DNA from 4 places in the Tepidibacter sp. Z1-5 genome. Region 1 is predicted to be linked to each of the others. Evidence: riboswitches for the same ligand, from Rfam matches in the RefSeq annotation. Region 1 holds a riboswitch; each other region holds the start of a gene.

Evidence for each region. A riboswitch is a leader RNA that binds a small molecule or an ion and turns the genes downstream of it on or off. The one in region 1 is predicted to bind S-adenosylmethionine.
Region 2: another riboswitch for S-adenosylmethionine. It lies ahead of metK (methionine adenosyltransferase); the one in region 1 lies ahead of WJW32_RS06620 (methylenetetrahydrofolate reductase).
Region 3: another riboswitch for S-adenosylmethionine. It lies ahead of WJW32_RS04400 (Na+/H+ antiporter NhaC family protein); the one in region 1 lies ahead of WJW32_RS06620 (methylenetetrahydrofolate reductase).
Region 4: another riboswitch for S-adenosylmethionine. It lies ahead of WJW32_RS01300 (O-acetylhomoserine aminocarboxypropyltransferase/cysteine synthase family protein); the one in region 1 lies ahead of WJW32_RS06620 (methylenetetrahydrofolate reductase).

The regions. Positions count from the first base shown of each region.
Region 1 is NZ_JBBMMD010000026.1:11,460-19,672, forward strand. It holds gene WJW32_RS06590 (hypothetical protein) at 9-380, shown strand; gene WJW32_RS06595 (sigma-70 family RNA polymerase sigma factor) at 499-1,035, shown strand; gene WJW32_RS06600 (hypothetical protein) at 1,025-2,128, shown strand; gene WJW32_RS06605 (ABC transporter ATP-binding protein) at 2,131-3,030, shown strand; gene WJW32_RS06610 (ABC transporter permease subunit) at 3,027-3,878, shown strand; gene WJW32_RS06615 (ABC transporter ATP-binding protein) at 4,285-6,012, shown strand; SAM riboswitch class I at 6,086-6,190, shown strand; gene WJW32_RS06620 (methylenetetrahydrofolate reductase) at 6,281-7,138, shown strand; gene WJW32_RS06625 (homocysteine S-methyltransferase family protein) at 7,144-8,213, shown strand, end outside.
Region 2 is NZ_JBBMMD010000002.1:29,674-37,886, forward strand. It holds gene WJW32_RS00135 (phosphodiester glycosidase family protein) at 1-1,032, opposite strand, end outside; gene WJW32_RS00140 (tRNA 2-thiocytidine biosynthesis TtcA family protein) at 1,060-1,776, opposite strand; gene WJW32_RS00145 (COG2426 family protein) at 1,980-2,423, shown strand; SAM riboswitch class I at 2,493-2,598, shown strand; gene metK (methionine adenosyltransferase) at 2,766-3,950, shown strand; gene recD2 (SF1B family DNA helicase RecD2) at 4,479-6,701, shown strand; gene WJW32_RS00160 (ComF family protein) at 6,698-7,414, shown strand; gene WJW32_RS00165 (flagellar protein) at 7,431-7,823, shown strand; gene flgM (flagellar biosynthesis anti-sigma factor FlgM) at 7,895-8,176, shown strand; gene WJW32_RS00175 (flagellar protein FlgN) at 8,178-8,213, shown strand, end outside.
Region 3 is NZ_JBBMMD010000019.1:7,779-15,991, reverse strand. It holds gene nuoF (NADH-quinone oxidoreductase subunit NuoF) at 1-361, opposite strand, end outside; gene nuoE (NADH-quinone oxidoreductase subunit NuoE) at 400-876, opposite strand; gene hprK (HPr(Ser) kinase/phosphatase) at 1,778-2,701, opposite strand; gene uvrC (excinuclease ABC subunit UvrC) at 2,706-4,514, opposite strand; gene WJW32_RS04400 (Na+/H+ antiporter NhaC family protein) at 5,047-6,363, opposite strand; SAM riboswitch class I at 6,492-6,601, opposite strand; gene WJW32_RS04395 (helix-turn-helix transcriptional regulator) at 6,862-7,770, shown strand; gene WJW32_RS04390 (GyrI-like domain-containing protein) at 7,847-8,213, shown strand, end outside.
Region 4 is NZ_JBBMMD010000005.1:3,288-11,500, reverse strand. It holds gene WJW32_RS01330 (hypothetical protein) at 62-223, opposite strand; gene WJW32_RS01325 (hypothetical protein) at 315-476, opposite strand; gene WJW32_RS01320 (hypothetical protein) at 540-710, opposite strand; gene WJW32_RS01315 (hypothetical protein) at 915-1,130, opposite strand; gene WJW32_RS01310 (hypothetical protein) at 1,182-1,616, opposite strand; gene acpP (acyl carrier protein) at 1,780-2,007, shown strand; SAM riboswitch class I at 2,228-2,333, shown strand; gene WJW32_RS01300 (O-acetylhomoserine aminocarboxypropyltransferase/cysteine synthase family protein) at 2,452-3,732, shown strand; gene WJW32_RS01295 (homoserine dehydrogenase) at 3,748-4,956, shown strand; gene WJW32_RS01290 (homoserine O-succinyltransferase) at 4,971-5,855, shown strand; gene WJW32_RS01285 (Lrp/AsnC family transcriptional regulator) at 6,031-6,486, opposite strand; gene WJW32_RS01280 (LysE family transporter) at 6,626-7,267, shown strand; gene WJW32_RS01275 (nucleoid-associated protein) at 7,550-8,213, opposite strand, start outside.

The sequences.
Region 1 (8,213 bases):
ATATAGATATGACAGCATCTTCAAGTAAAACATATAGTAATGAAATTAATAATTATGAAAGAAGTATCAATGGTGAAGTAACTAGTACAGATAATACATTTAAAAGTACTTATTCAGATTTTAACTCGAGTGAAGAAACTGAAATAAGATATCCTAAGGATGGAAATCTAAAGATAAATTATAAATCTAAGGTTAAAAAAGGTTCTTTAAGAATGGGACTTTATAAATATAATGGAGATGTAGTTAAAACCTTTAATACAAATGAAAAATCTAGTATAAGTGTACCTATTAAGAAAAATACTATATATAGACTTATTGCAACAGGGGAAAATACCAAAGGGTATTATGAAGTTGATTGGGAATTTGAACCTGAGGAATAATATTAGATTGGATGCCATGGTTTTGACTAAAGCCATGGCATTTATTATGAATAAAAAAATTAAAATAAAAGTGTCATTTTTTTTAATACAGTGGTGTTTATATATATGAGAGCAGGAGGTGATCGAGATTTTTAGGATCCTAAGAAGAAAAAAATTAAAAGAAGAAGAATTTCAAACAAACTATGAAAAATATTATCCCGTAGTATACAAACAATTATATTATTTATTAGGAAGTAATGAATTAGCAGAAGATATAACTCAAGAAGTATTTATAAAGTACTATAACACAAAAGAGGATATAGAGTTTGTAGGAGCCTGGTTATCTAAAGTTGCTACTAATTTAGCACTTAATTACATAAGAGGCGAAAAAAGAAGGTTAAAAAGAGAAGAAAATATGTTGGAGGATATAAACAATATATTTAGTATAGAGGATCAAATATTTAGAAAAGAAGAGATAAAATCAGTTAGAAATATATTATCTAGTCTTTCAAATGAACAAAGTACATGTCTTATCTTAAAATTTTCTGGATACTCTTATGATGAAATACACAATGCGACCAATATTCCTAAAAATAATATAGGTCAGATTATAGCAAGAGGAAAGAAAAAGTTTTTAAAACTATATGAAGGAGAAGGTGATTTAAATGTGCTATGAAGAAAAGGTACTTCAACAAATAATAGATAATAGCTATGAAGGAGATGTAGATGAAGCATTAAGACATATAAACTATTGTCCAAAATGTAAGCAAAAATACGACATGTTAAATTACCAAGATAAATCAATACAAAATTTATTAAACAAAGATATAGAAATACCATTAAGAACGAATATAAAGGTACAAAAAAGGAGAGGTATAAATATGAATAAAAATATGAGAAGATGGACAGCAGTAGCGGCAGGATTAGTCGTTTGTACTGGATTAGTATTTGCAGAGCCTGTTAGAGCAATGGCAGAAGATTTTTTAAAGATTTTTAGAGTTCAAGAAGTGAAAAGTGTTGCTATTAATGAGAAAGACTTGAGAGAAATTCAGGAATTATTTGATAAAGGTACAGGTGAACTTGAAATAGGAGAAATAGGAAATCTAAGCGTGAATTCAAAGGAAAAAGCACTTCCACCTTTAGAGAACCCAACAGCAGACATAATAAAAAAAGAATTAAAAATAGATAACACAATTAAATTACCTGAAAACTTTAAATACGAATATGTAAATAAAATCCCAGCAACAAATCTAAATATGAAACTAGATGTAGATAAAGCTAACGATTTATTAGCTTATTTGGGAGAGGATACTAAGCTTCCAAAATCTTTAGATAATAAGAACTTCGGTATTAGTTTTGAAGACTCTATGTCATATACAATGAATAAAAAAGAACAAGGGGATAAAAACTCAAGAGAGGATTATATACAGGTTATACAAATGAAAACACCTGAGATTAAAATTCCAAAAGATGTAGATGAAAAAGATTTAATAAAAACAGTGATTACTATGAAAATATTACCAGAAGATTTAAAGAGACAATTTGCATCTATAGATAAGTTAGAATCTACACTTGTAATACCTTATAACCCAGAATCTCAAATAAAAAAGGATATAACTGTTAATGGACAAAAAGCTGTATTAATAAAAAATAAAGATGAATCTTACTCTCATATAGGTATATTTTTTAACTACGAAGGAAATACGTATATAATAAATAGTGATTGCGAAGAAAAAGAAGTATTACAGGCAATTGAGGAGATGTTTTAATTATGGTTATACAAACTAACAATTTAACTAAACAATTTAATGGAAAAGGTGGTTTTAATAATATCTCCCTCTCTATAAGAGAGGGGGAAGTTTTTAGTTTTCTTGGAAAAAATGGTGCTGGGAAAAGTACATTCGTAAGAACACTTCTAGGAATACTCCATCCAACATCTGGAGAAGGCATGATTCTAGGAAAAAGCATAGGTAATGTAGAAGTTAGAAAGGAAATAGGATATTTACCTGAGCTTTTTCAATATCAAAATTGGCTTACAGGATATGAGCTTTTATTCAATCATGGGCTTTTATACAAGATGGATAAGCAAGCTATAAAAAAGAGAATAGAAGAAGTTCTCTTAACTATAGGACTTAAAGGTCATGAAAATAAGAAGTTAAAAGAGTACAGTAAGGGTATGAAGCAAAGAATAGGTCTTGGATGTGCTATTATTTCAAATCCTAAAATATTGTTCCTAGATGAACCTACAAGTGCACTAGATCCTGTTGGAAGAAAGCAGGTTCGTGATATTATAATTGATTTAAAAAATCAAGGGAAGACAATATTTCTAAATACTCACTTATTAAGTGAAGTTGAACTGATATCAGATAGAATTGCTATATTAGATAAAGGTCAGATTAAAAAAGTAGGAACAATGGATGAACTAATATATTCACCAGTAATGGCTTTTGTAGAAAATATAAATGATAATATGATAAGTGATTTAAAAAAGTTTGATCCTATGATTAATATTGTAAATAATCAGATAGAAATACATATTGATAATGAAACTATTCCAAAGATTGTAAATACAATAGTTAAAAATAACGGATTGTTATATATGATAAAGAGAAAAGAGAATGCACTTGAAGAATTATTTATAAATACAGTTGGAGAGGTGGACGAAAGATGAGTACAATAATAAGGCTTACATTTATTGAAATAAGAAAGAAAAAAATACTGTATTTAACTCTTGGACTTACAGCTATTTTCCTGATATTATATGGGACTGCACTTTATTTTGCATATGATTCATTAGAATTACAAGAGCCTTTTATGAGAGCTACTTTATCTAGTCAGCTTATATCTATGGGAATTTATGCTATGGTATTTATAGTATCATTTTTATCCATATTCTCAAGTGTTGGAGCTATTTCATCTGAGATAGACAATGGAACATACGATGCTATACTAGCAAAGCCCATAAAAAGATATGAAATAGTTTTAGGAAAATATATAGGAATATTATTAGTACTAATACCTTATGTTACCTTTTTTTATTTGGGGATAATAGAACTTAATATATTTTTTGGAAAAGGATTTATAGTTAATCTAGCATTTGAATCTATATTAAAATCATTGTTAGCACTGTATCTTTTACCAATTTTGCTTACATCAATAGGAATATTCTTTAGCTGCTCTATGTCAACAATGGCATCTGGAATTACATTACTTATAATGTATTTTTTCGGTATGATAGGTGGTTTTTTAGAGCAAATCTCTGGAGTTATTACTATTGAAAATACAAAACAAGCCTTAAGCAACACAGGTATTATAACTAGTCTCATAATACCGTCTGATATAATTCAGAAAAAAGCTTCTTCTCTCTTATTTACAACATCATCTGGATTGAATCTGAGTATAAGCAGTTTTGTGGGTGCCAAAACTCAACCAAGTGTTGCTATGATGATTTATATTTTAGTGTATATATTAGTTATGCTGATATTAGCTGTTAGAAAATTTCAAAGAAGAGATTTATAAGGGAAATATACATCTTAATGCCAAAATGAAGGGTATTAAAATAACGTGAATGTATTAAAGTTCTTAATAAAACTAAGAGTTACATCTTATTGAATATCCTAAAAGTTCTAAACTCCCTAACGGTTAGACAACGAACTTTCTTAACGGATATTCAAACGCTGTAACTCAAGTTTTATATAAAAACATTTAAATCATTCTCTAACATTTTAATACCCTTCATTTTTGTAAGTACAGTTCTTAAATTTAAAATGGATTTAAATAAATAATATCCTTTACTTTCTTAGTATAGACTTCTTTTACGATAATATAAAAAAATTTCAAAGGAAAAATCTTGAATAAATATAGTGAAGATTTAGAAAAATAAACTATAATAGAATAAAGTGAAACTTAAGAAAGAAGTGATTGGATGATAAGAGAATTTATCAAGTACTACAAACCTCATCGTGCTTTATTTACACTTGATTTTACGTGTGCATTTATAATGTCTTTAATGAACCTTGTATTCCCCGTATTAACGAAAAAAATAATAGATGATTTATTACCAAGTGGGAATATACAAAGAATTATATACTTTGGAATATTGCTTTTAACGCTATATATAGTAAGAGCTATACTTCAGTTCATAGTAGATTATTGGGGGCATACTTTAGGAGTTAGAATAGAGTACGACATGAGAAGAAAACTTTTTAAACATATAAACAAGCTTTCATTTTCTTACTTTGATAACGTAAAGACTGGACAGATAATGTCAAGACTTGTAAACGATTTAAATCAAATATCAGAACTTGCCCATCATGGACCAGAGGATTTATTTATAGCATTCGTTACGCTAGCAGGATCATTCTGTATAATGATTACACTAAATGTGAAAATGACTTTAGTAATATTCTCTATAATGCCTATAATGCTTACATTCACAATTATTAAAAACAGAGAGTTAAAAAAATCATTTAGAGATTTAAGAGTTAAGATCGGAGAGATAAACGCTCAAGCTGAGGATTCTATATCTGGTATAAGAGTTGTAAAAGCTTTTAACAATGAAGAATATGAAGAATATAAATTTGATTTAGGAAATAAAAGCTTTAAAGAAACAAAACAAAAATCATATAAGGTATTAGGACAATTTTTTAGCGGAATAACATTTTTTTCAAACATTATAAATCTTGTCGTACTAATGTATGGATCATATCTTATATACAATAATGAATTTACAATAGGTGATTTAATAGGATTTTTATTATATGTATCTATGTTTTTACAGCCTATACGAAAGATAACTACATTAATCGAAAATTATCAAAGAGGTATGGCAGGTTTTGCAAGATTTATGGAGGTTATGGAAATAAAGACTGAAATTCAAGAAAAGCAAGATGCAATAAATATTGATAAATTAAAAGGTAATATAGAATTTGAAGATGTAGGATTTGGATACAATAACAACAAAAGTATACTTACAGGAATAAATATGAGTGTTAAGTCTGGAGAAACTATAGCAATAGTAGGGCCTTCTGGTGCAGGAAAGACTACACTTTTAAGATTAATACCTAGATTTTATGAGGTAAGTAATGGAGTTATAAAGATAGATTCAGTAAATATAAAGGATATGAAGATAAGGGATTTAAGAAAAAATATAGGAGTTGTAGAGCAGGATGTATTCTTATTTTCAGGTACTATAAAAGAAAATATACTTTATGGAAAGTATGATGCAACAGATGAAGAAATAATAGAAGCTTCTAAAAAAGCTAATGCACATGAGTTTATAATAAATCTTGAAAATGGATACGATACCTATATTGGTCAAAGAGGAGTTAGACTATCTGGAGGTCAAAAACAGAGAATTGCTATAACTAGGATATTCCTTAAAAATCCACCTATCTTAATACTAGATGAGGCTACATCTGCACTTGATACTCAAACAGAAAGAATTATCCAAAAATCTTTATATGATTTATCTAGAAATAGAACGACATTAGTTATAGCTCATAGACTTACTACTATCAAGAATGCAGATAAGATAATAGTTCTTACTAATGATGGAATAACGGAATGTGGAAGTCATGATGAACTTATAGATCGAGAAGGAATTTATAGTGATCTTTATAAGTTACAGTTTGAGGATATATATGAATATTAAAAAGCATTAAATATTCAGAAAAAAGCTTGACATATATTTCAAGATGATATAGTATGTAAAAAAACAAAATAAACTCTTATCAAGAGAGACTAAGGGATCTGGCCCAGTGAAGTCTCGGCAACCGGCACGAATGTGCATCGGTGCTAAATCCAGCAGCTAATTAGCTGAAAGATAAGCTTTCTATGAATTGTAACCTCTTTCAGTCGAAAGAGGTTTTTTTATTTAGGATTCTTATCTCTTTAAACTTAATAAGAGAGGGAGGATTAATATGAAAAAATTAAGGGAAAAAATTAAACGAAAAGAATTTGTAACCACTATAGAGATAGAACCACCAAAGTCTGGTAGTTCAGAATCTGAAATAAATAGGATACAAAAGCTAGCACATTTAATAGATGGAGTTAATATACCAGATAATCCTATGGCTAACATGAGGATGAGTCCTATAGCTTTAGGAAGCATAGTACAAAGTAAGCTTGACATTGAAGCTATATTTCACTTTGCATGTAGGGATAGAAACATTCTATCTATTCAATCAGAATTACTTGGAGCCAATGCTTTAGGGGTTAAAAATATATTAACATTAACAGGAGATAAACCAGAGGTTGGAGATCATAAAAATGCAACTGGGGTATTTGATACTGACTCTATAGGTCTTACTCAAGTTGTATCTAAACTAAACGGTGGATTTGATTTTAGTGGAAATAAATTAGAAGAAAAAACTGATTTTTTCATTGGAGGAGTGGTGAATCCGTGCAGTGATGATTTAGAAAAAGAGATAGATAAGTTTCATCAAAAGATAGAAAGTGGAGTAAACTTTTTTCAAACTCAGCCTGTATTTGATATTGAAAAACTAGAGAAATTCACAAAAAAAATTGAACATATAGACATTCCAATATTATATGGACTTATGCCTTTAAAGTCTATCAAGTTTGCAAGATATCTAAACAACAATGTTACTGGGATTGATGTTCCTAATAAACTTATAGATAGACTTGATAAAGGTGGGAAAAAAGAGACTTTAAATATATTAAAAGAGACATACTTAAATATAAAGGGCATGTCAAAAGGGATTCATATATTTCCTATGAAGGATTATGATTTGACTTTAGAATTATTACAGGGGTGATAGATATGACTAAGATATTAGAAGAATTGTTGGTGTTTGATGGTGCTATGGGAACTATGCTACAGGAAGATGGATTAAAGCCTGGGCATTGTCCTGAACTTATGAATGTAGATTATCCGGACAAGGTAATTAAAATACATGAAAAATATTTAAAGGCAGGGGCAGATGTTATAACTACTAATACATTTGGAGGAAGCAGTGTAAAACTTAAAGAGTATAACCTTGAAGATAGGGTGTATGAGATTAACTCAAAAGCAGTAGAAATAGCTAGAAAAATAGCTGACAAATATAATAAATATGTAGCTGCATCTGTTGGACCTACTGGAAAATTTGTAGAACCTATAGGAAACAATAGTTTTGATGATATATATGAAATATTTAAAGAACAAATAAATGCTTTGGCAAGTAAAAATCCAGACTTTATACTTCTTGAAACATTCAATGATTTAGGAGAGATAAGAGCAGCTCTTTTAGCAGCAAAGGATGTATGTGATATACCGGTTATATGTACACTAACTTATGAAGGAGATAGAACATTAACAGGGGTTAGCCCAGAATCAGCAGCTATAGTATTAGAATCTTTAGGTGCTAGTGCTGTTGGGGTAAACTGCTCGGGAGGACCAGAGGAATTAATAGAAGTTACTAAGAAGATATGTAAAACTACTTCCTTACCTGTTATAGTTCAACCAAATGCAGGTCTTCCTGTTATAAAAGATGGCAGCATATATTATCCACTGAATGGGAAAGCTTTTATACAAAAAATTGAGCCATATTTTGAAATAGGAGTTAACATATTTGGTTCATGCTGTGGATCAACTCCTGAGCATACTAAATTTATAAAAAAAAGAATTAAAGATTTCAAACCTACAAAAAGGAACTTAGAACAAGTATCAATACTTTCAAGTAGAGAAGAGATAGTAAAGATAGGTAAAAACTATATTCCAAAAATAATAGGAGAGAGAATAAATCCTACAGCAAACAAAAAACTAGCTCAAAAAATAAAAGATGGAGATTTTTTAATAGCTCAAGAAGAAGCTCAAATTCAAGTCGAAAATAAAGCACATGTGATAGATGT
Region 2 (8,213 bases), on a different contig from region 1:
AAGCATAGCATCCTTGCAACCTAAAGATTTCATGTAATTAGCAACATCTTCTTCTTGCATTCCTATAACATTAGGAAGTCTTCCGTCTGCTGCAAATAGGATAAGTTTATTATCATAAGTTATACCTAATGCAGACCTTTGGCTTTTACCAGGAACTTTTTGTGTTGGAGGATATAATTGTCCGTCTTTTAATATTAAACTTCCGCCTCCTACTGCAAGGTCTATATTATTTGCATAATCAAGGCTAAATGCAGAATTTAGTTTTAGCTCATCTCCTACACTTAAAGAATTTCTAAGTGTTATACCGTTATTTCCAGCAGCTAATAATACATAACCATTGTCTGGTATTGCAACTGGAGGTTGTCCATATCTTATATCTGTAATGATATTATCTATTACAAGCACTTCGGTAAGGTCGTAGTATGTATCGTTAGCTCCTGGGGAGTTTTTGAAGTATTCATTTGTGTACATTACTATGTTCGCATAATTTTTACTAGGCTTATTTATAGCGGCTATTGGTAGCTGAGTATTTTTTGTTACATCTGATATACTAACATCTGGTTTTATGTAGGTAAAAAATGTGTTTCTATTTTTATCAAATAAGAATGTAGAATATTTATTTGGTTGATAATGAGGGTTTGATAAAACTTTTCCGTTTTTAACCATAGGACCAAGTGAAAATGCCGGATTTGACATACTAAAAAAGTCTGCATTTATAGCCGCCAGTATATCCTCGTTATTTCCATTTGAAGAATCATTTTTTACCATATCGCTAACCTTCTGAGTTTTACTGAATCCATCTTTGTTGAATAATAAATCTAATTTTATATCAGGATTGTCCAAATCTATGCAAACTAGATTTACATTTTGGATACCACTTTCTGTGAAAGAGTATACATTTTTATATGTTACGCCTTTAGCAAGCATCATTTCTTTTTGACTTTCAGTTACCACTGAGTTTGCAAATATATTAGTTGAAGATGAAAGCATAAAAAAACTTGCCAACATAAAGCTTATAAGTTTTTTGTTCATGAAAAATCACTCCTTTATTTATCATATTTAAGGTTTAAACCACAATTGAATTTGTTCTTTATTTTGCATAGCTTTAAGCATTCTCTTTCTAAAATAGGGAACTTTATTTGCGATATCATCTACAATGCTATTTGCAAATTCTCTTTTTGTCTTGCCATCAACAGGGCAAGGGCTTTTGAGAACTGGTAGATTATTATTTTTTACTGATTCTATTATAATGTCCTCTGTTATATATATTAAGGGTCTAATGGTAGTGATATCTATTCTGTCTAGGTATGTAACTGGTTTGAATGTATTAATTCTTCCTTCGTAGAACATACTTAAAAATAGAGTAGATATTCCATCATCAAGGTGATGTCCTAGTGCTATTTTATTTATACCTCTTTTTTTTGCTTCTTCATTTAAAGCTCCTCTTCTCATCTTGGAGCATAATGAACAGGGGTTAGATTCTTTTCTTTCATCGAATACTATTTTAGATATTTCTGTTTTGATTATAGTGTATGGAACATCTATTTCTTTTAAAAATTCTTTAGCAGCATCTAAATTCATATTATCAAATCCAGGGTCTACTGTTATAGCTTCTAGTTCGAATTTATTAGGAGAAAATCTTTGGAATAGCTTAAGTGCGTATATAAGAGCTATACTATCCTTTCCTCCAGAAAATCCTACTGCTATTTTATCGTTATCCTGTATCATGTTGTAATCGTCACAGGCTTGTCTTACTTTCCCGATTATTTTTTTCATTTTGATTCTCCTCTATATGTACTTTCATTCAAGAACTTACCTTATAAAGAATATAATGTAAGTTAAAGTTTTTACTATGTATACAATATTTAAATCCATACAATGAGTTTATATTAAAAATAATAGAAATTCAATTACAATAAGATTAAATTTTAATATATAATAAAGGTATTGAATTTTGTGAATGAGGAGTGACAGTATAAATGATTTCAGAATATATTTATCTAATGATTATATCTATGGTTCCTATAATTGAGCTTAGAGGTGCTATACCTATTGGAATAGTTAAGAACCTTAATCCATTATATGTGTACATAGCATGTGTTATAGGAGCTATAATTCCAGCTCCGTTTTTGATAATGTTTTTTAAGGATTTACTTAAGTGGCTTAAGAAGAACCGATATTTTAAAAAGCTTGGAGATTTCTTAGATAATAAGGTAAATAAGAATAGTGACAAAATAATGAGAAGAAAATTATTGGGCATAATACTATTTGTTGGAATACCTCTTCCGACTACGGGAACATGGACAGCAGCCATGGTTGCCTCTGTTTTCAACATGAGGATTAAAGATGCTGTACTGGGAATTGTTATAGGTAATATATTATCTGGAATAATAGTTTCATTTATTACATTAACTTTTACTTAAATAATGATTGACAAATAAATTTCAAAATAGTATTATGAACTAAGTCAGTTAATTGAATAGAATCTTAATACCTTATTAAGAGAGGTGGAGGGAATAGGCCCGATGAAACCCAGCAACCATCCAGTAATGGAAAATGGTGCTAATTCCTACAAGGCGAAGCTTTGGAAGATGAGGTCTAATTTAAATATAAATTAGTTTCTTCTTTGCGGAAGAAACTTTTTTTATTATAAAAGAATATAATCCAGAAGCTATTAAGTTCTTATCTATAGATTTAATGGCATAGAGTTTTAGAATTTATAGCTTTAGGGCAAAATATATAAATAAAAAATTGGAGGTATTAAAATGGCTAAAAGATTATTTACATCAGAATCAGTTACAGAGGGGCATCCAGATAAAATATGTGACCAAATATCGGATTCAATATTAGATGCATTACTTGAGAAAGATCCTAATTCAAGAGTTGCTTGTGAGACATCAGTTACTACAGGACTTGTTTTAATATCAGGTGAAATATCTACAAATGCTTATGTTGATATTCAAAAAGTTGTTAGAAATAGAATTAAAGAAATAGGTTATGATAGAGCTAAATATGGATTCGATGGAGATACTTGTGCAGTACTTCTTGCTATAGATGAGCAGTCTTCAGATATTGCCATGGGAGTTGATGAAGCACTAGAGAGTAAAGAAGGAAAGATGAAAGATGAAGTTGAAGCAGTAGGAGCAGGAGACCAAGGCATAATGTTTGGATTTGCTTGTGATGAGACAGAAGAATTAATGCCTATGCCTATATCTTTATCTCACAAATTATCAAGAAGATTATCAGAAGTCAGAAAAAATAAAACTTTAGGTTACTTAAGACCAGATGGTAAAACTCAGGTTACAGTTGAGTATGATGGAGATAAGGTTGTAAGAATAGATACTGTTTTAATATCAACTCAACATAGTCCTGATGTGACTAGAGAGCAAATAGAGAAAGACTTAATAGAGCATGTTATAAACCCTGTTATACCAGAAGAATTATTAGTTGATACTAGAATATTAGTTAATCCAACAGGAAGATTCGTTATAGGAGGACCTTGTGGAGATGCAGGTCTTACAGGAAGAAAGATAATAGTAGATACTTATGGTGGATACTCAAGACACGGTGGTGGAGCATTCTCAGGAAAAGATGCTACTAAGGTTGATAGATCAGCAGCTTATGCAGCAAGATATGTTGCTAAGAACATAGTTGCAGCAGGACTTGCTAAAAAATGTGAATTAGAACTAGCTTATGCAATAGGAGTTGCAGAGCCTGTATCTATAATGGTTGAAACATTTGGAACTGGTAAAGTTTCGGAAGAAATACTAGTAGAGCTTGTTAAAAAGCACTTTGACTTAAGACCAGGAGCTATAATAAGAGATTTAGATCTTAAAAAGCCTGTATTCAGACATACAGCAGCTTATGGACACTTCGGAAGAACTGATTTTGACTTTGCTTGGGAGAGAACTGATAAGGCTGAAATACTTAAAAAAGAAGCATTACAATAATATAATTGTTTTATGAAAGAGGCTTGAATAAGCCTCTTTTATTTTTATATGCTTAACCCAAAAATAAGGGTATTAAAATAATTCTTTCTTAGATTATATGTGGGTTATCAAAACTATCTATAAAAATAACGCAAATACAACGATATTTTGAATATAACTAAGCTTTTATCTTATTAACAATCCTAAAATTTACGAACTCCCCTACGGTCAGACACGCAAATTTCTTAACGTATTATTAAACGCTAAAAACTAAGTTATATTAGTCAAAATATCTAAAAATATTTACTAACATTTTTATAGACAGTTTTGAGTATTAATACTTATATCATAAATTCAACCCTACCCCTCTATTAAAATAAAAAAAAATTTTTGCTTAAATACATGAATTTTATTTTGTGTAACATATCTATAAATACAAGATTATAGAATTAAAATTTATGGATAACATGATAAATAAAGAAAGTAAAATATTAAAGCGTGAATTTTTTGATATAATAGTAGTATTATAACTGTTTAGGAGTAGATGCTATGGAGAAAATAAAGGGAATGGTAGTTGAGATTGTATTTAAAAACGATGATAATGGATATACAGTAGCCGCCCTTGAACACTCAAATGATGAAGTTACAATAGTAGGATGTATGCCTACTATAACAGTAGGTGAGACTATTGAACTTGATGGAAAGTGGATAAATCATAAAATGTATGGACCACAGTTTGAAGTGAGTTCATTTATTCCTTGTACACCTGAATCTGAGGAAGGAATATACATATATTTATCATCAGGAATGATAAAAGGTATAGGCCCTAAAATGGCTAGGAAAATAGTAGAGACATTTGGACTAAATACACTGGATATAATACAAATGAATCCCGAAAAACTGACTCGAGTTGATGGAATAGGAAAGAAAAAGGCTGAAACAATAGGAAAGAGCTTTCAAGATAATAGAGAACTTAGAAACTTAATAATAAATTTATCAAAGTATGGGATAACGCCTAATTACTGCCTAAAAATATATAAAAAATATAAAAATAAATCTATTCAGATAGTAGAGACAAATCCATATAAACTAGCAGAAGATATAAGAGGGATAGGATTTAAGCTTGCTGATAATATAGCAACAAAAATGGGTATTGATCCTTATTCAAAAGATAGAATATCGCAAGGTATAATATATACACTAACTCAAAGTTTAAGTGAAGGACATACCTACTTGCCTAAGAGTAAACTGATAAAAGAAGCTTCCAAATTACTCGAAATAGAAGATGAATACATAAAAGATATTGTATTTAAGCTTGCACTAGATCAAAAAATTCAAATAGAAAAGGGTCCTGTAGAAGACAATATATATTTGATTCCATATTATATAGCCGAAAACGGAGTTTGCAAGAAATTAATAGAGATTTCTCAATATGAATTCGATGACTTAAAGTTAGATATAAATAAAGAAATATATTCAATAGAAAAAGAAGACAATATAACTCTTGCGAAAAATCAAAAAGAAGCAGTAACGCAAGCTTTGCAAAAAGGAGTTTTGGTAGTAACTGGAGGTCCTGGAACTGGAAAGACTACTACAATAAATACTATAATAAAGATATTTGAAAACTTAAAAATGAATATATATTTAGCAGCACCAACTGGAAGAGCTGCAAAGAGAATGAGCGAGACAACTGGCAAAGAAGCTAAGACAATACATAGACTACTTGAAATGGGGTACTCATCAGAAGATGAAGAACTAATATTTATGAAGAGTGAAGATGATCAACTTGATGCAGATGTTGTTATAATAGATGAGGTATCTATGGTAGATATTTTACTTATGTATAACCTTCTTAAAGCTATAAAAGCTGGAACAAGAGTGATTTTAGTGGGTGATTCGGACCAGCTTCCATCAGTTGGAGCGGGAAATGTATTAAAGGACATAATAGATTCTAATATAATAAAGGTTGTAAAGCTTAACGAAATATTTAGACAAGCAAAAGAAAGTATGATAGTAGTTAATGCACATAAAATAAATAAGGGTGAAAAATTAGATCTTAACGTAAAGGGTAAGGATTTTTACTTTATTCCAAAGTATGAAAAAGAAGATATATTAAAAGAAATAGTAACTCTAGCACATAAAAGACTTCCTGACTATTATAAAATAGATAATTTAAAAGACATACAAATATTGTCTCCTATGAGGAAGGGAGATATTGGAGTATTTAATTTGAATTTATGCCTTCAAAATGTTCTAAATCCAAATGACAAATTTAAAGTAGAAGAAAAGTTTCAGAAAAGGACATTTAGAGTAGGCGATAAAGTAATGCAAATAAAAAATAATTATACAAAGAAATGGAAAAATGATGATGAGACAAAAGATGGTGAAGGCGTATATAATGGAGATATAGGATATATATATCATATAGATAAAGAAGAAAAAATAGTATATATATTATTTGATGAATATAAAATTGCACAATACGATTATAATGAACTAGATGAAATAGATCATAGTTTTTGTACTACAATACATAAAAGTCAAGGAAGTGAATTTCCTGTAGTAATAATACCTATAACATGGGCTCCTCCTATGCTTTTAACTAGAAATCTTTTATATACAGCGGTTACAAGAGCTAAAGAATTAGTAGTTTTAGTTGGAGATATTAAATACTTGGACTATATGGTTAAGAATAATAAAATATATGATAGATACTCAAACCTTAATATTAAGCTTTCGAGATTTAAAGATGAAGGATTATTAGTAGAATGATAAGTGATTTTATAGATTATATATACCCTAGAAATATAAAATGTATATTATGTAAAAATCCAATAGCAAAGAATAACTCGTACTCTCTTTGTAAAGATTGTTTTTATAAATTAAACTTTATAAATAACGGATGCTTAATTTGTGGGAAACCATTAACTGATTTTTATAAAAAAAATATATGTTCAAATTGTGAAACTAATGAATATATTTTTACAAGAGCTTTATCGTGTGTTGAATACGATGACAATATTCATAAACTTATATATTCGCTAAAATATGGAGCAAAAACTTATCTAGCATATAATATTGCTGAAATTATGAATGATAAGTTAAAATATGAAGGTATAGACTTTGATTATATTATACCTGTACCACTTCATAAGAAAAGGTTGAGAAAAAGAGGATATAATCAATCACTGCTTATATCTAAACAATTATCAAAAATTAATAAAAAAGAAGTATTAGATATAGTTATTAGGAATAAGAATACTCAATTTTTATCAAAGTTGTCCAAGAAAGAAAGAATAAAAAAACTAAAAAATATATTTACCTTAGATGAAAATACGAATAAAATATATAAAAAAGATTTATTAATAGTCGATGATATATTTACAACAGGTACTACAGTTAATGAAATATCTAAAAAATTATTAAATTCTGGAGCGAATAGAATATATGTAATTACATTTGCAACAGGTAAAAATATATATTAAAAAGGAGGAATATTAAATGAATCTTATAAATTGCAAAGAATGCGGTAGAATGTTTGGAAGTCAAAATGGAGAACTTTATTGTTCTAAATGCAGAGTTGATGATAATGCTGATTTTAAAAAAGTAAGAGAGTATTTATATGATAATCCAGGTGCAACTGTTCAAGAGGTTGCAGAGGAAACTGGAGTATCAGAAACACTTATAATAAAATTTTTAAAACAAGAAAGAATAGAAATAATTGAAGATGGAAATGCTATACTTTTATGTGAAAGATGTGGAAAAAGCATAAGGTCAGGTAGATATTGTGAAGTCTGTAAGGCGGAAATAAAAAAAGAACTTGCCCAAGCAGCTAAATCATTACATGAAAGCAAAGGACCTAAAGTTAAATATCATTCTCATAATAATAAATAAAAATTTATATAAAGAAAACACTCCTTTTAGTCGATAATAGTAGCATAAGATTAATCAAGGGGTGTTTTTTTATGAAAATAAATGGTGTTAATAACATACAAAAAGTTATGAATGCATATAAAACTAATAAAACTCAAAATGTAAATAAACTTTCTTTAAAAGAAGACAAAATAGAGATATCTCAAAAGGGTAAAGAATATAAATTTGCAATGGATTCATTAAAAAATGTTGAAGATATAAGACAAGACAAGGTAAATGATATAAAAATAAGAATAGAAAATGGAACTTATACAATCGATAAGGATAAGCTTGCAAAATCTATGATAAAAGAAGATTTGAATTGGAGAGGTTAATATGAGATCGATAGACTCATTTATACAAGTTTTAAAT
Region 3 (8,213 bases), on a different contig from region 1:
CAAGAGCTATTCTCATTTGCTTTTTATAAAAAGGTACTTCTTCAAAAGGTTTAACTTCTCCGTCTTCACTAACTGCTTCTTTATATAAAAGGTCTTTTATTATCTTTTTACCTATTATGTGCTCATCAACTATTTTATCTACATCTTCAAGCTTAACGTGTGCATAAAAAGCTCCTTCTGGGTAAACAATAACTATAGGTCCTGCTGCACATAGTCCGAAACATCCTGTTTTTACAATCTTAACATCTTGTCTTATTCCTCTTTGTTCAAGTAAATTTTCCATTTTCTCTAATATTTTAAGAGAACTAGATGAAGTACAACCAGTACCCCCACAAACTAATACCTGGTTTTTATAAGCCATTAACAGTACCTCCTTGAATAATTTCTTCTATACTATTTTTATTTGTATTTGCTAAGTATTCCCTCAACATCACCAGATGTAAGTTTTCCATATACATCTTCATTAACAGTCAATACAGGAGCAAGTCCACAAGCCCCTATACATCTAGTAGCTACTAATGTAAACTTTCCATCCTCACTCGTCTTACCCACTTCTACATTAAGTTCTTTCGATACTTCATTTATGATATCTTGAGCTCCTTTAACATAACATGCAGTTCCAAGACATACTCCAATTACATATTCTCCTTTTGGTTGAAGTGAGAATTGAGAGTAAAAAGTTGCAACTCCATAAATTTCAGCAAGTGGAATATTAAGTTCTTCTGATATTTTCTTTTGAATGTCAATTGCAACACATCCAAATATTTTTTGAGCTTCTGTAAGCACAGGCATCAATGGTCCAGGTTTACCTTTATATTTTTGTATTACATGGTCTAATTTTTCAAAGTTTTCTTTAGTGAAGACATCTCTTGCCATCATGTACCTCCCCATATCTTATAAAATATTAATTTATTATGTTATGACAAAAAAACAATTTTCTCGAAACATTGTTAATTTATTGTCTTTCAGTTTTATTAAAAATATTATAACACGAATTTATTTTTTTGTGCAAATCTTTTATTTGCAACAATTTAAACATTTCTTAATTATCTACATATTGATATCGTTTTCATTTGTTTGCACTATGTATATTTATTTATAATACTGTATTTTAATTCATGAATTTGATATTAAATATCATTTACCGGTAATCGTGATTAATTTTCAAAATATATAATTCTAAATTTTACATGCTTTTTTTTATTCATTTTTATGTATAAAAATTCATTTTTTCATTTTTATAAACTTTGTTTTTGTATTCAACGTGAGTATTTATGTATTTTATGTTATTTTTTTAACACCCACTTTTTAATTTCACGCATAAATACTTTTTTTAGAATTTTCTTTTTATTTTGAATATTAATTCTTATTTTACATATATTTTCACTTTTTGTAAATATTTTTTTAATTCCCACTTGACAATTTAATAACATAATTATAATTATACCAATTCCTTAAATCACATATTTTTCTTGATTTTTTTTAAAAATAAATTATTTTTTATGAATTTTTATTTAATTTCAAATAATGTAATATGTTTACATCTAAATATTTTGTGTTTTTCTATATATACATATATATGTATTATTTTAGGAAATATCCATTTTAATAATTATACTTTCATAAGTATTCAAATTTAACCACAAATACATTACTTGAAAATGCATAAATAAACTTTTAACATTATATAAAAAAGAATACAATATACTTATATATAATTCCCTATATACTAAAAAAAAGCTACATTATATAAAATATATAATGTAGCTTTTTTTATCTATTTATCATCATCTAATTTTTTCATCAACCTATCATTAAAAACTTTAGCAGCATTATATCCCATCGCCTTTTGTCTATAATTTCTAGATGCAACCTCTATTATCATAGCCAAGTTCCTTCCAGGCTTTACTGGTATCATTATCTTTTCTACAGGAACTCCTAGTATATCCATATATTCTTCATCTATCCCAAGTCTATCATAATACTTTCCATCTTTCCAAGACTCAAGATAAACTATCATATCTATTAATTTACTCGGCTTTATAGCACCTACTCCATAAAGGCTCTTTATATCAAGTATTCCAACACCTCTTATTTCCATAAGATATTTTATAATATCAGGAGCTTTTCCTGTTAATAAATCTTCCTCTGTCTTTTTTATCTCAACAGCATCATCAGCTACAAGTCTATGCCCTCTTTTTATAAGTTCTAGTGCTGTTTCTGATTTACCTACACCACTTTCTCCAGTTATTAAAACCCCAATTCCATAAACATCTACTAATACTCCATGCATTGTTGTAGTTGGAGCTAACTTTTCATCTAAGTAATTTGAAATCTTATTTATAAATCTAGTAGTATTCATGTGTGTTCTTAAAAAAATCTTTTTATGCTTTTTACAAGCATCTATTGCATCTTTATTAGGTTCAAGTCCTCTAGTTAGTAAAAGAGCTGGAATATCATAAGCGAATAACTTATCTAATCTCTCCCATCTTGTTTTCTCATCTAAATATTGAAAATATTCATATTCTCCTTTTCCCACTATCTGCACTCTATCATATGCAAAATAATCAAAAAATCCCGCATACTGAAGACCTGGTCTGTTAACATCAGACGATGTTATATACTTCTCCACATTTTCTGGCATATAAACTACTTCTAACTTTAAATCTTCTATCATTTCTTTTACTGATACCTTTTCCATGTCATCATCCCTTCTCTAAGAAAAATTCGTAAACACTTTTTGCTGATTTTTTGTTCATACCTTCTACACTCTCAAGTTCTTGTAAAGTTGCTTTTTTTATATTATCTACAGTTTTATAGTAAGATAATAGATTCATCTTTCTTTTACTACCTATGTTCGGTATATCATCTAATATAGATTTAGTCATATTCTTAATTTTTAAAGATCTATGATAAGTTATAGCAAATCTATGTACCTCTTCTTGTATCAGATATATAAATTTGTATATATTAGAGTTTTTATCTAGTTCAATATCTCTATCAGGTGATATAAGACCTTTTGTTCTATGCTTATCATCCTTGTACATTCCCCATAGAGGGATATCAATATTTTTATTATCTAAAACTTTTTTTACAGCATTTACTTGTCCAATTCCTCCATCAAGTAATATTAAATCTGGATAATTTCCATTTTCTAATCTTCTGTTTACTATTTCTTGCATAGATGCATAATCATTTGGCCCTATAACAGATTGAATCTTATATCTTCTATATTCTTTTTTATCCTTCTTTCCATCTGTAAATACGACCATACTTCCTACCGAATCCACTCCTTGTATATTTGATATATCATATGCTTCTATTCTATTTGGCTTTTTCTCTAAATTAATTAGCTCTTTTATCTGATCTAAAACACCAGTAGTCTTTTCAAACTTCATTTTTTCTAAATTGGAGAACTTTTCTAATGATTCTAAGGCATTTTTTCTAACCATATTCACAAGATCTTTTTTTTCTCCTCTTTTAGGTATTTTAATATCTACATTTTTATTTTTAATACCACTTAACCACTTCTTTATTATCTCCATATCTTCTATTTCATCTTCTATTATTAACTCTTGAGGTATAAATACACCAGATGAATAAAACTGTTTTATAAAAGAAGCCATTATTTCTTCTCTTTCATTATCAATTACACCTTTTAATATATAGTGTTCTCTACCAACTATTTTTCCATTTCTAACAAAAAATATTTGGACACAAGCTTCATCATCTACTTTTGACATAGCTATTACATCTTGATTTATATCATTAGTAGATACTATCTTTTGTGTTTGTATTATATTTTCAATACTTATTATCTTATCTCTGTATTTTGCAGCTTTTTCAAACTCAAAATTATTCGAACATAATTCCATATTCATTTGTAGTTCTTTTTTAAGGTTTTCTATTTTACCAGATAGAATCATTATTGTCTCATCTATCATTTCCATATATTCTTCATTACTAATATTTCCAGTACATGGACCTATACACTTTTTAATATGATAATTAAGGCATGGTCTTTGTTTTCTCTGTATAGCTTTTTTTATATCTATACTACAAGTTCTTATAGGATATATATTTTTTATAAGCTCTAAAGTTTCATTAAGAGCAGTTATATTAGTATAAGGTCCAAAATATTTAGCCTTGTCCTTCTTTATCTTTCTAACCTTTAAAACTCTAGGATAATCTTCATTTAATGTTATCTTTATATATGGATAAGTCTTATCATCTCTTAATAAAACATTGTATTTAGGTCTGTATTCTTTTATTAGATTACACTCCAGTATCAATGCCTCAACTTCTGAATCTGTAATTATATATTCAAATTCAGAAATATTTTTGACCATAGACTTTACTTTTAAAGTATGATTTTTTGATACAAAGTACTGTCTTACTCTGTTTTTTAAAGATATAGCCTTTCCTACATATATTACATTTTTATATTTATCCTTCATTATATATACACCTGGTGAGCTAGGTAAATTCTTTAACTGTTCTTTTATGTCAAACATATTTCACCTCTTATGACTTATTATAATTAATTTTTAGAAATTTTAAAACAAAAATTTCGCTCTATGCTATAACTTAACTCATGGTGCTAACAATTTCTACTAACTACCTTGCTTAAAATATATTTTCAATATACATATATTACAAAATTTGATAGTTCCTAAAATCTAAGTTTATGATATAATAATAGTAACTATAATTTTTGTAATATAATAATAGTAACTAAAATTAAGGAGTGTGATTTCTGACATGTCCAACGGTGACAGGTCTGTTCCAACCCGAGTCAAAGACTACTCAGCATGTTTATCAATACTATTAATAATGTATTTTATTTCTAGTTTTTTAATCGGAATAATTTAAAAAAAGTCTACCTATAATTAGGTAGACTTTTTTACTTTATAATAAATTATATTACTTTCAACTTGTATATAACATTGATAAATGAACTAAACTTACAACTATTTTAATCAACAGAGTCGTGAGACTTGTTGGCACCATGAGTCAATGCGTAGCATTAGACGAATTTTTTATCTGCTAACTTACTACTTCATTTGCTTTCTTAGCCTTACTTTCAAGATTTGGATATCCAAATGATATTGCCAATATTCCAAATACAAATATTAGTATAGGATAGTGTAAATACTTTATTATAGCTAAAGGCGATATAGATGCAAGACCTGCTGCTACTAATATCTGTGCTCCATATGGAATTATACCTTGCCAAGCTGCTGCAAATATATCTAATATACTAGCACTTCTTCTTGGGTCTATATCATATTCCATTGCTATATCCTTTGCTATAGGTCCTGCCATAACTATTGCTATAGTATTATTAGCAGTACATATATCTACAATACTCACAATAGCTGCTATTCCAAATTCTGCACCTTTTTTTGTCTTTATTCTACTTCTTATAAATTCTAATATAAACTGTATTCCACCATTGAACTTTATAAGCTCAACAATTCCACCTACTATTATAGCTATCATAGCTAAATCTTCCATTCCAGATATTCCAGTTGCTACAGCCTGTATAAATCCAAATAATCCAAATGATTTATAATAAAGACCTACAACTCCTGCAAATAAAATTCCTCCGCCCAGTATTACAAATACATTAACTCCGAATAGAGCTGCTATTAATACTGATAAGTACGGTAATACCTTAACTATTTCATAAGTATATTCAGTATCTAAGCTAAGCTGATTTCCAGATGTTATAACTCCTAAAATTAGAGCAGTTATAATAGCTGCTGGTAAAGTTATAATAAAGTTTACTTTAAATTTATCTCTCATCTCACAACCTTGAGTTCTAATAGCTGCAATAGTAGTATCCGAAATCATAGATAAATTGTCTCCAAACATTCCTCCACCAACTACTGCACCAAGAGCTAATCCAACTGGTATTGATATCTTTGACGCAACTCCTATAGCAATTGGTGCAAGTGCTACTATAGTTCCCACAGATGTTCCCATTGAAAAAGATATAAAACATGCAATAACGAATAATCCAACAATCAATAAATTTTCAGGTAAAATAGATAAACTTAAATTTACAGTAGCATCTACTCCTCCCATTTCTTTTGCTACATTTCCAAATGCTCCAGCTAATATGAATATAATTGCCATAAGTATAATATTACTTTCTCCTGCACCTTTACAAAATACATCTATCTTAGTAGATATACTCTCTTTTGGATTCATAAATAAAGCAACCGCTGCCGATATTAAAAAAGCTACTATAACAGGCATCTTATAAAAATCATTAGTTATAATTCCTGATCCGATAAAAATAATTAAAAACACTGCCAAAGGCAATAATGCCCAAGGATTTCCTGACTTTTTGTTCATAGTATACACCCCTTCACTAAATTAAATATTATATTTCTAAAGCGATTTAGTGATTACTTTTTTATGCATAAAAAAAGTCTTCCCTAAATCGAGAAGACTCTAATAGCACAACTTAAACTATCATCATCTTCTCATCTCTCAAAGCTATAAGCTTTGTTGGACTTGGCACCTTTTCAAACCGTGTTTGAAGGTTGCCGAGACTTCACAGGGCCATTCCCTCCGTCTCTCTTGATAAGAAGTAAAAATTTATTTAATTTTCTTATTAATTAATAATACAGCCATATTATAGATTTGTCAAGAAATTATTTTCAAGAATTTTCAAGTGCATCTTGAATAGCATCAGTAATTTACTTTGGTACAAACCAAATCTAGTTTCTATTTTAGTATCTGTGGGTTATCAAAATGTTAGATATCACCAACAAATTCTAACGGACTCTGTTGCTCAAGATAATTTCAAATGTAGCTAGTATAATTGGTATAATATTATTGGGTGATAATATGCAGATAGATAGACTATTTAAGATTATATTTATATTATTGAATAAAGGTACAGTTACAGCAAAATATCTTTCGGAACACTTTGAAGTTTCAACAAGAACTATATATAGGGATATAGATAAGTTAAGTTCATCAGGTATCCCCATATACACCAGTAAAGGTAGTGGCGGTGGTATTAGTCTGCTTGAGAATTTTACTTTAAATAAATCTATTGTTTCAGAAAATGAACAAAATGAAATACTATTAGGACTTCAAAGTTTAAAATTAACTAAATCTCCGAATATCGAAAGTCTAATCAATAAATTAAATGCAGTATTTAAAAGTCCCAATAGTTATAACTGGATTGATATAGATTTTTCTCATTGGGGTAGCAAAAAAGATGAACATCAAAAGTTTACCGACATTAAAGCTGGAATAATAAATCATAATATAATTACATTTGAATATATAAGTTCTTATAGTAAGAGAACAATTAGAAGTGTTGAACCATTACGATTAGTTTTCAAATCGAAAACATGGTATTTACAGGGATTCTGTAGGACTAAGCAAGATTTTCGTACATTTAGAATTTCACGTATGAAAAAAATTAAAGTTGTAAATGAAACATTTGAACGAATACCTCCTGATGATTTGTCAATAGGATACGAAACAGTAGATTGTGATTTGATAGTAACACTAAAGCTCAGATTTAACCAGCAGATGGGGTATAGAGTTTATGATGAATTTGATGATGATTATATTATCGAAAATGATGATGGTAGTTTTAATGTAGAAGTATCTTTCCCTGAAAATGAATGGATATATGGATATATAATGTCATTTGGATACTTTGTTGAGGTACTTGAACCTAAACATATTCGAAATATTATAAAAGATAGATTAAACAAATCTATAGAACAATATAACTAATAATTTAAATATGACATACTGTTGTCAGGTAGTATATATTATACTACTAATATACCATATTGAAGGAGGAATAAGGATGAAATATGAATGGAGAAAGCAAGGCAAAGAATTATATTTACCAAAAAATAAACCTGAAGTTATTACGGTGCCAAACTTTAAATTCTTTATGATTGATGGAAAAGGTGATCCTAATAGTGAAGACTTTTCTGAAGCAATTGGGGTATTATATTCCTTATCTTATGCTTTAAAAATGTTACCTAAAAAAGGCATAATACCAGATGGATATTTTGACTATACTGTATTTCCACTTGAAGGTATTTGGGATTTAGAAGAAAAAGCAAGAACATTGGATACGCTAGATAAAAGCAAATTAATTTATACAATTATGATAAGACAGCCGGACTTTGTAACTGATGATTTAGCACAAGAAGTTATTGAAATTG
Region 4 (8,213 bases), on a different contig from region 1:
TTATTTATATAAAAAACAAAGAGCTAGATTTTAGTCTAGCTCTTTACTTATATTTTTAATATTAATGACAATCAAATTCATTACATGCACAAATTATTAATATTAATATTAAGAATGGGATCCAATCACATATATCTATATCTTCTATACAATCTTGGAATATTAAGAATAAGAAAAATAAAGCTATAATCCACCAACAATCAAAGTCCTTAAAACAACCCATAATCTTACCTCCTTATAATTTTAAAAGATTTTCCTTCTTGATATATACTATGTTTTTAGCTATTGATTTGTTATTATAGTTGATTTAAATATTAGTGACAATCAAATTCGTTACAAGAACAAATTATTAATATCAATATTAAGAATGGGATCCAATCACATATATCAAGATCATCTATACATTCTTGGAATATTAAGAATATGAAAAATAAAGCTATAATCCACCAACAATCAAAATTTTTAAAACAACCCATAATCTTACCTCCTTTTTTATAACTACGATAGCATGTTTATTATGTCAAATGTTTAATTAGCGCCTAGCAGCCGTGATGTCCTCCACAATCGCCATAAGCACATAATATTAATATTAATATTAAGAACGGAATCCAATCACATATATCCAGATCATCTATACAATCTTGGAAGAATATGAATAAAACAAATAAAGCTATAATCCACCAACAATCAAAATCTTTAAAACAACCCATAATCTAACCTCCTTATTTTTTTGAAGGTTATACCTTCTTCTATATACTATGTACTTTGGGTTAATTTGGTTAATGCATATATGTGAAAATTTTGTTTTTGTTTATCAAAATCCGCTTCATGCTAACGCATTAATAATGTCGCCAACGAGTGCTAACAGAATCCGTTGCTCAAAAAAAGAAAAAAAGCTAGTAAAAACTAGCTTTTTAGCATCCAAATCCGCCATCACAACAGCAAAGTAATATGATACCGATTAGTATTATGAATAAGAAGTTATTGTCATCACCACAAAAATCAAAATCGCAACAGCAGAATAATACTAGTAATAATAGTATCCATATAAATCCACAATCGTCATCGTGGCCACAGCCAAATAAATTTCCAAATCCGCCTCTAAATAAATTTCCACTATTTTCACTCATTCTATTACCTCCCATAAATTAATATTAAAGGTTATTTCCTTCTTCTTTATGTTATGAGGTTTCATCTAATTTTGTTACTCTTATAAGAGTTTTTTTTAATTTTTTTTGTATTTCATCTTGGGACAATCTATTGTATGTATTATAATAATTTATATTTTGTTTTAGTTTTTCTTTATTATTGAATCTATTGTTTATAGCTGTTTTTAATTTTTCTAAGGAAACCATTTTATAGTCAATATAGGCTTCAATATATTTATTATTTTCAATACTTGATAGGCCATTTTTTATATTGTCTATTCTTTTTACGTATTCCCCTATATTATTCTGCTTAATACGATTATTATTAAAATCTTCAACTATAAAATTAACCTCTCTTATATATGGATTTATATTTTTAACGTCATTCATTAACTTATTCTGATAGATATTTAAATTCATGCAAAAAAACAGTACGTACAATATAAATATAGCTGTAAATTTTCTCATATATTTCCTCCTTAGTATTACTTTCATTATATTTATATTCATATTTGTACAAGTTATTACAGTTATTTAGCTTAGCTCAAAAAAAATATATTGAAATATTTTTGAACATGTAATAAACTACTATTAAAAATATTAGTTTATTATGTTTTAGGAGGTAAGTAATATGTTTGAAAAAATAAAAGAGATAATAGCAGATCAATTAGGTGTAGATGATATAGATTCTATAACACCATCAACTTCTTTAGTCGCTGATTTAGAAGCTGATTCTCTTGATGCTGTTGAAATAATGATGGCTCTTGAGGATGAATTCGATATTGAAATTCCAGATGAGCAAGCTGAAAATTTCAAAAACATAGGAGATATATGTACTTATATCGAAAATAATAAATAAAAAAGATAAGGGGAATTTCTTCCTCTTATTTTTTTGAATTTTGAAATAAAGTTTATTAAAATGAGCACTATTCAGACTGTTAACAAAATATTGTTAGCAGTCTTTTTTCAAGTTGATTCAATCATAAATATTTTTAAAAAATTTATTTTTTATATTGACATCTTAGAAAATTTCCATTAGAATTGATTTTAAATTAAAAAAATTAAATAATTTTAAGTAACTCTTATCAAGAGTGGCGGAGGGATCAGGCCCTATGAAGCCCAGCAACAGCTAGTATTTACTAGAAATGTGCTAATTCCTGCAGTAATATTACTGAGAGATGAGGGAATAAAGTAGTTATATATAACTATTGTAATCTAACAACCATTTCTCAAAGACTATAGAAATGGTTGTTTTTTTTATTCTTCTCATTTTAAAATTAAAATTTTAAAAGGAGGACTAAAAATGAAAAAAAGTAATTTGAATTTTGAAACACTCTGTGTACAAGGAGGATATAATCCAAAACCAGGAGAACCTAGGATACTACCTATAATACAAAGTACAACATACAAATATGAAGACCCAGATCATGTTGCAGCTTTATTTGACTTAAAGGAAAATGGTCATATGTATTCTAGAATAAGTAATCCAACGGTTGCTGCTTTTGAAGAAAAAATAGCTCTTTTAGAAGGTGGTTCTGGCGCAGTAGCTGTATCATCTGGTCAAAGTGCTACAGCTTTAGCTATTTTAAATATATGTACAAATGGAGATCATATTTTAGCTTCATCTACTTTATACGGCGGTACATTTACTCTTATTTCTTCAACACTTAAAAAATTTGGAATAGAAGTTACATTTATTGATCCTGATTTACCTAAAGAAGCAATATTAAAATATGCAAAAGAAAATACTAAATTAGTTTTTGGTGAAAGCATCGGAAATCCCGGACTTAACATTCTAGATTTTGATAAATTTTCCCAAATAGCTAGAGAAATAAAAGTTCCTTTTATTGTAGATAATACTCTAATTACACCATACCTTTTGAAGCCCCTTGAGCTTGGTGCTAATATAGTAGTTCATTCAGCTACTAAATATATAGATGGTCATGCTTCTAGTGTTGGAGGGGTTATTGTAGATGGTGGAAATTTCGATTGGAGTAGCGGAAAATTCGATGAATTCGTATCACCCGATCCAACCTATAACGGAATTAGTTATGTAGAGAAATTTAATAATCTATCTTATATAACCAAACTTAGAGTTCAACTGCTTAGAGATTTTGGAACTTGTTTAAGTCCTTTCAACTCTTTTCTATTTAATCTTGGAGTTGAAACACTTCACCTTAGAATGCAAAGACATAGTGAAAATGCATTAAAATTGGCTAACTTTTTAGAAAAACACGAAAAGGTAAAATGGGTTAACTATCCTTATCTTAAAAATAGTAAAACTTATGATAATGCAAAAAAATATCTTAAAAAAGGAGCAAGCGGAATTCTAACCTTTGGTATTGAAGGTGGAATTGATGATGCCAAATCTTTTGTGAAGAATTTACAACTTTCTGCACTAGTAATTCATCTTGCAGATACTAGAACTAGTGTACTTCACCCAGCTAGTACAACTCATCGTCAACTAAGTGAGAAAGATCAATTGAATGCAGGCGTTACACCTGATTTGATTAGAGTCTCAGTTGGAATTGAAAGTATAGATGATATAATAAAAGATTTTGATAATGCTTTAAACAATATATAATTCGAGGTGATGTTAATGATTTCAGTAGCTGTTTTAGGAAATGGAGTTGTAGGCTCTGGTGTTTGTGAGCTTATTAATAAAAACAATAATAATATAAAACTATCAAAAATTTTGGTTAAGAATCTAGATAAGCATAAGGATGATAAAAATCATAGTATTATAACAAATAAAATTGAAGATGTTTTTGATGAAAACATAGATATAGTTATAGAGCTAATTGGTGGAATAACCCCAGCTTATGAATATATAAAACAATCTTTAAGAAATAAAAAACACGTTATCACAGCAAACAAAGATTTAATTTCAAGACATGGAGAAGAACTTTTAGAAATTGCTTACGAAAATAATGTAAAACTTTATTTTGAAGCAAGTGTTGGTGGAGGTATACCTATAGTTAAAAATATCAAAAACTACTTAGTAAGTAATGAAATCAAAAGTATAAAAGGCATACTAAACGGAACCACAAATTTCATTTTAACAAAAATGAATAAAGAAAAAACTTCTTACTCTAATGCTTTAAAAACAGCTCAGAATCTTGGATTTGCAGAAGCTGATCCTTCTTCTGATATTAATGGATACGACAGTGCAAGAAAACTTTCGATTCTTTCTACTATAGCTTATGAAAAGAAAGTTTATTGGGAAGATTTTAAGGTTGAAGGAATTTATAATATAACTGAGACGGATATAAAAAAAGCAAATGAGTTAGGAGGAGTTATTAAGCTTTTAGGCATAAGTAATTTCAAAAATGATAAAGTTTATGCAAGTGTTAGACCTGTTATAGTAAATAAAGATTCTGAATTTGCAAAAATAGATGATGAATATAACTCTATTATAGTAGAAGGGGATAGTGTGGGAAAACTTATATTTACAGGAAAAGGTGCTGGAAAACTTCCAACTGCTACAGCAATATACTCAGATATAATAGACTGTATTCAAAATAAAAAAGATTCTTTCTTATTTAACTATGAAAAAGCTCTGATTAAAAATAACTCTAGTGAAAAATGTGATTGGTATATAAAAATCAACTATAAAAACTCACATAAAATCCTAGCTGAATTAACTGAACATTTCAAAAATATAGATTTGGAAATCAATAAAAAAACTAGTCAAATTCTTGTAGTAGTTAAATCTGAATACGAAAAATATATAAATGAAATATTAGACAAATTACTTAAGTTAGAAGAAGTTAATACAATAAATTCTTTAATGGTTTTAAGTGCCTAGAGGAGTGATATAAAATGCCTCTTTTAATACCACAAAATACTTCTTTATACAATATTTTAACTTATGAAGGTATATGTTTAATAAATAAGTATAAATTTAATAAACATATAAAACCGTTAAAAATACTTATTTTAAATTTAATGCCTACAAAATTAGAAACTGAAATTCAACTTCTTCGTGTCCTTGGATTTAGTAATCACTATATAGAAATAACTTTTTTAACAACTAAAACATACATATCTAAAAACACTTCTAAAGAACATTTAGATATGTTTTATAAAACTTTTGATGAAATAAAAGATGAATACTTTGATGGTATGATTATAACTGGAGCTCCAGTTGAACATTTAGATTTTGAAGATGTTGCATATTGGAATGAGTTTAAAAATATAATGGATTATTCATATAAAAATATAAAATCTACCTTTCATATATGCTGGGCAGCCCAAGCAGGACTTTACCATCATTATGGAATTAAGAAATACAGTTTAGATGAAAAAGTTTTTGGTGTTTTTTCTCATAAGTCAAATAATTCATATTCAAAATTATTAAATGGATTTGATGATGAATTTTTTGCTCCACATTCTAGGTACTCATACACAAAAAAGGAGGATGTTGAAGATTTAGATGATCTTGAAATATTATCCGAATCAGATGAGGCTGGAATATATATAATAAAGTCTAAGGATTTTAAAAATATATTCGTAACTGGTCATTCTGAGTATGATTCTTATACTTTATATAATGAGTACAAAAGAGATATTGATAAAAATATAGATGTACAAATTCCTAGAAACTATTTTTTAGATGATAATCCAAATAATAATCCTATTGTCAAATGGAGAGGTCATTCTAATTTGTTATTTTATAACTGGATAAAAATATTGACTTCACTTTAATACATTAATTTTATAAATTATAAAATAAAATCGTAGCTCCTTTGGGAGTTATGTGGGTAATCAAAAACTATCTATAAAAATACCGTAAATGCAACTATATTTTTATAGATAGTTTTAGTTTTATTAAATTTATCAAACCCACTTTTACAAACTCTCTTAAAAAGTATTAAAGTATTTAAAAATCAGAAAAAAATTTCCCCACACTTTCATTTATAGGAACTTCTGAAAATATAATATGAGTAGATGTAGTAGAGTCTAAAGCTGAAATGAAGTCAACGAACTCTTCAATTTCTGAAATAGATTCTACACTTAGCTTTACAAGTACACAAGATGGACCAGCTATCCTATAGCAAAAAACTACACGCGGATGATTATAAATCAATTCTTTAAACTTTTCGAATTTATTATTTCGAAGATCAATTTGAATAATACACTGTATAGATAAACCCAAAGCCTTCTTATTTATTTTTATAGTGTACCCTTCAATTATTCCTCTATCTTCTAATTTTCTTATTCTTTCTGTTACTGAAGGAGGAGATAGATTCACTCTTTTAGATAATTCTCTAATAGATAAGCGACTATCGGTTTGAAGTTCCATTAAAATTTTGATATCTGTATTGTCTATTTTCATTTGATATAAATTACTCCCTTTTTCGTTTTATTTGAAATGACTTCACCTTAAAAATAGTATCAATCATAAAGGAAAAATCATCCTTTTTCTATTATAATATAAGCAGTTTCAGTTATCAATTTTTAGAAAGGGGATTAATATGTCAATTTTTATAACAGGTTTTTTACTTTCACTTTCTTTATGCTTAGATCTAGGGATAGTGAATGTAGCTACAATCAAAAATGGTATAGAAAGGGGATTTGTTCCAGCACTGTTTATTGGATTAGGCGCAGGGGTTGGAGATATGATTTACGCAGTTCTTTCCTTATTCGGACTCTCAATAGTATTAGATAATATTTTCTTTAGATGGTTTTTCTGGATTGGTGGGACTCTAATTCTTTTATATATGTGTTTTAATATGATTAGACTGGTAATAAAACCAAAAGAAATAAATGAACTAATTGAAAATAAAGAAAATATTTCCGTTGCAAGCACTAAGGATTTTTTATATGGAATAGCTTTAGCTTTAGCTTCTCCCTCTTCTATTTTATGGTTCGCTACAATTGGAGGAAGTGTAATTGCTTCTACGAATACGAATGGAAAAAGTTCTATTTCATTATTTTTCATAGGATTTTTTGTTGCTTCTGAAATTTGGTCTACATTCATTGCTTTTTTATCTTCTAGAGGGTCTAGACATATAGGTTTAAAGTTAATGCGTAGTTGTTCTGTATTATCTTCCATCTTATTTTTATATTTTGCTATAAAGATATTTATTGAAGGTTACAACAATTTATTGATGTAGTTAATTTTGAATCTACTCTATCTCAGAAAATACACATTAAAAATGATGCTCGTTGAAATGAGCTACTTTTTTGTTAATATTTTACTGTCAAACTTAGATTGTGGCGTTTGAATATCCGTTAAGAAAGTTCTTTGTGTGACCAACGGGAGTTTATAACTTTTAGGATATTCAATAAGGCACAATCTTTAGTTTAATTAAAATATTGACTATGTAGCGGTATTTCAATGAGCATTATTTTGATCTACACTCTAAATATCTATAAGTGCACTTTTAAAAATATTTTTATTTTTCCTCATAAAACTTTACGTTCTTTATAACTATATCAACGCTTCCATCAGGATTTTTCTTCATTTGATATTTAAGAGCATCATCAAATTCATCCATACTGCCCTTTATCTCAAATCCAGTGTCTGTTTTTATACTCTTCTTTTTAAGTTTTTTCTCAACCCATTTTTTATCTATTGTAAAGTTACTTTCTTCTATACCATCTTCAAACATCTGCTCTTTAAATCCATACTTTAAATCATCATCTTCTACTGTTTTTTCTATGAATTCGTCTATATCAACTTCTTCTTTTTCTTTCAATGTATAAAGCACGTTTTCTCTCATAACTCTCGCTGTTTCTATATCGTCATAAAAACTATTTGCTATCCATTTTTCAGTTGAATCTCTGAATATTTTAGTTTTATCTTTATCATCAAAGATAACACTACATTCGAATAATTTTTTTACAAAGAAGCTTTCATCCTTATAAGCTGATTTTGCAGCTTTTTTATCTAAAATTTCTAAATGATATTCATCATTAACTCCACTTAATCCTACTATTGCAGCAGTTTTTATCTTCTGAGAAGAACTTAAAAGACCTACTTCATGCGGAACTAAATTTATCTTTAACCTCTCTTCTACTACCTCTATTGAGTGAGTATATGACTTTTTGTATTCAAGA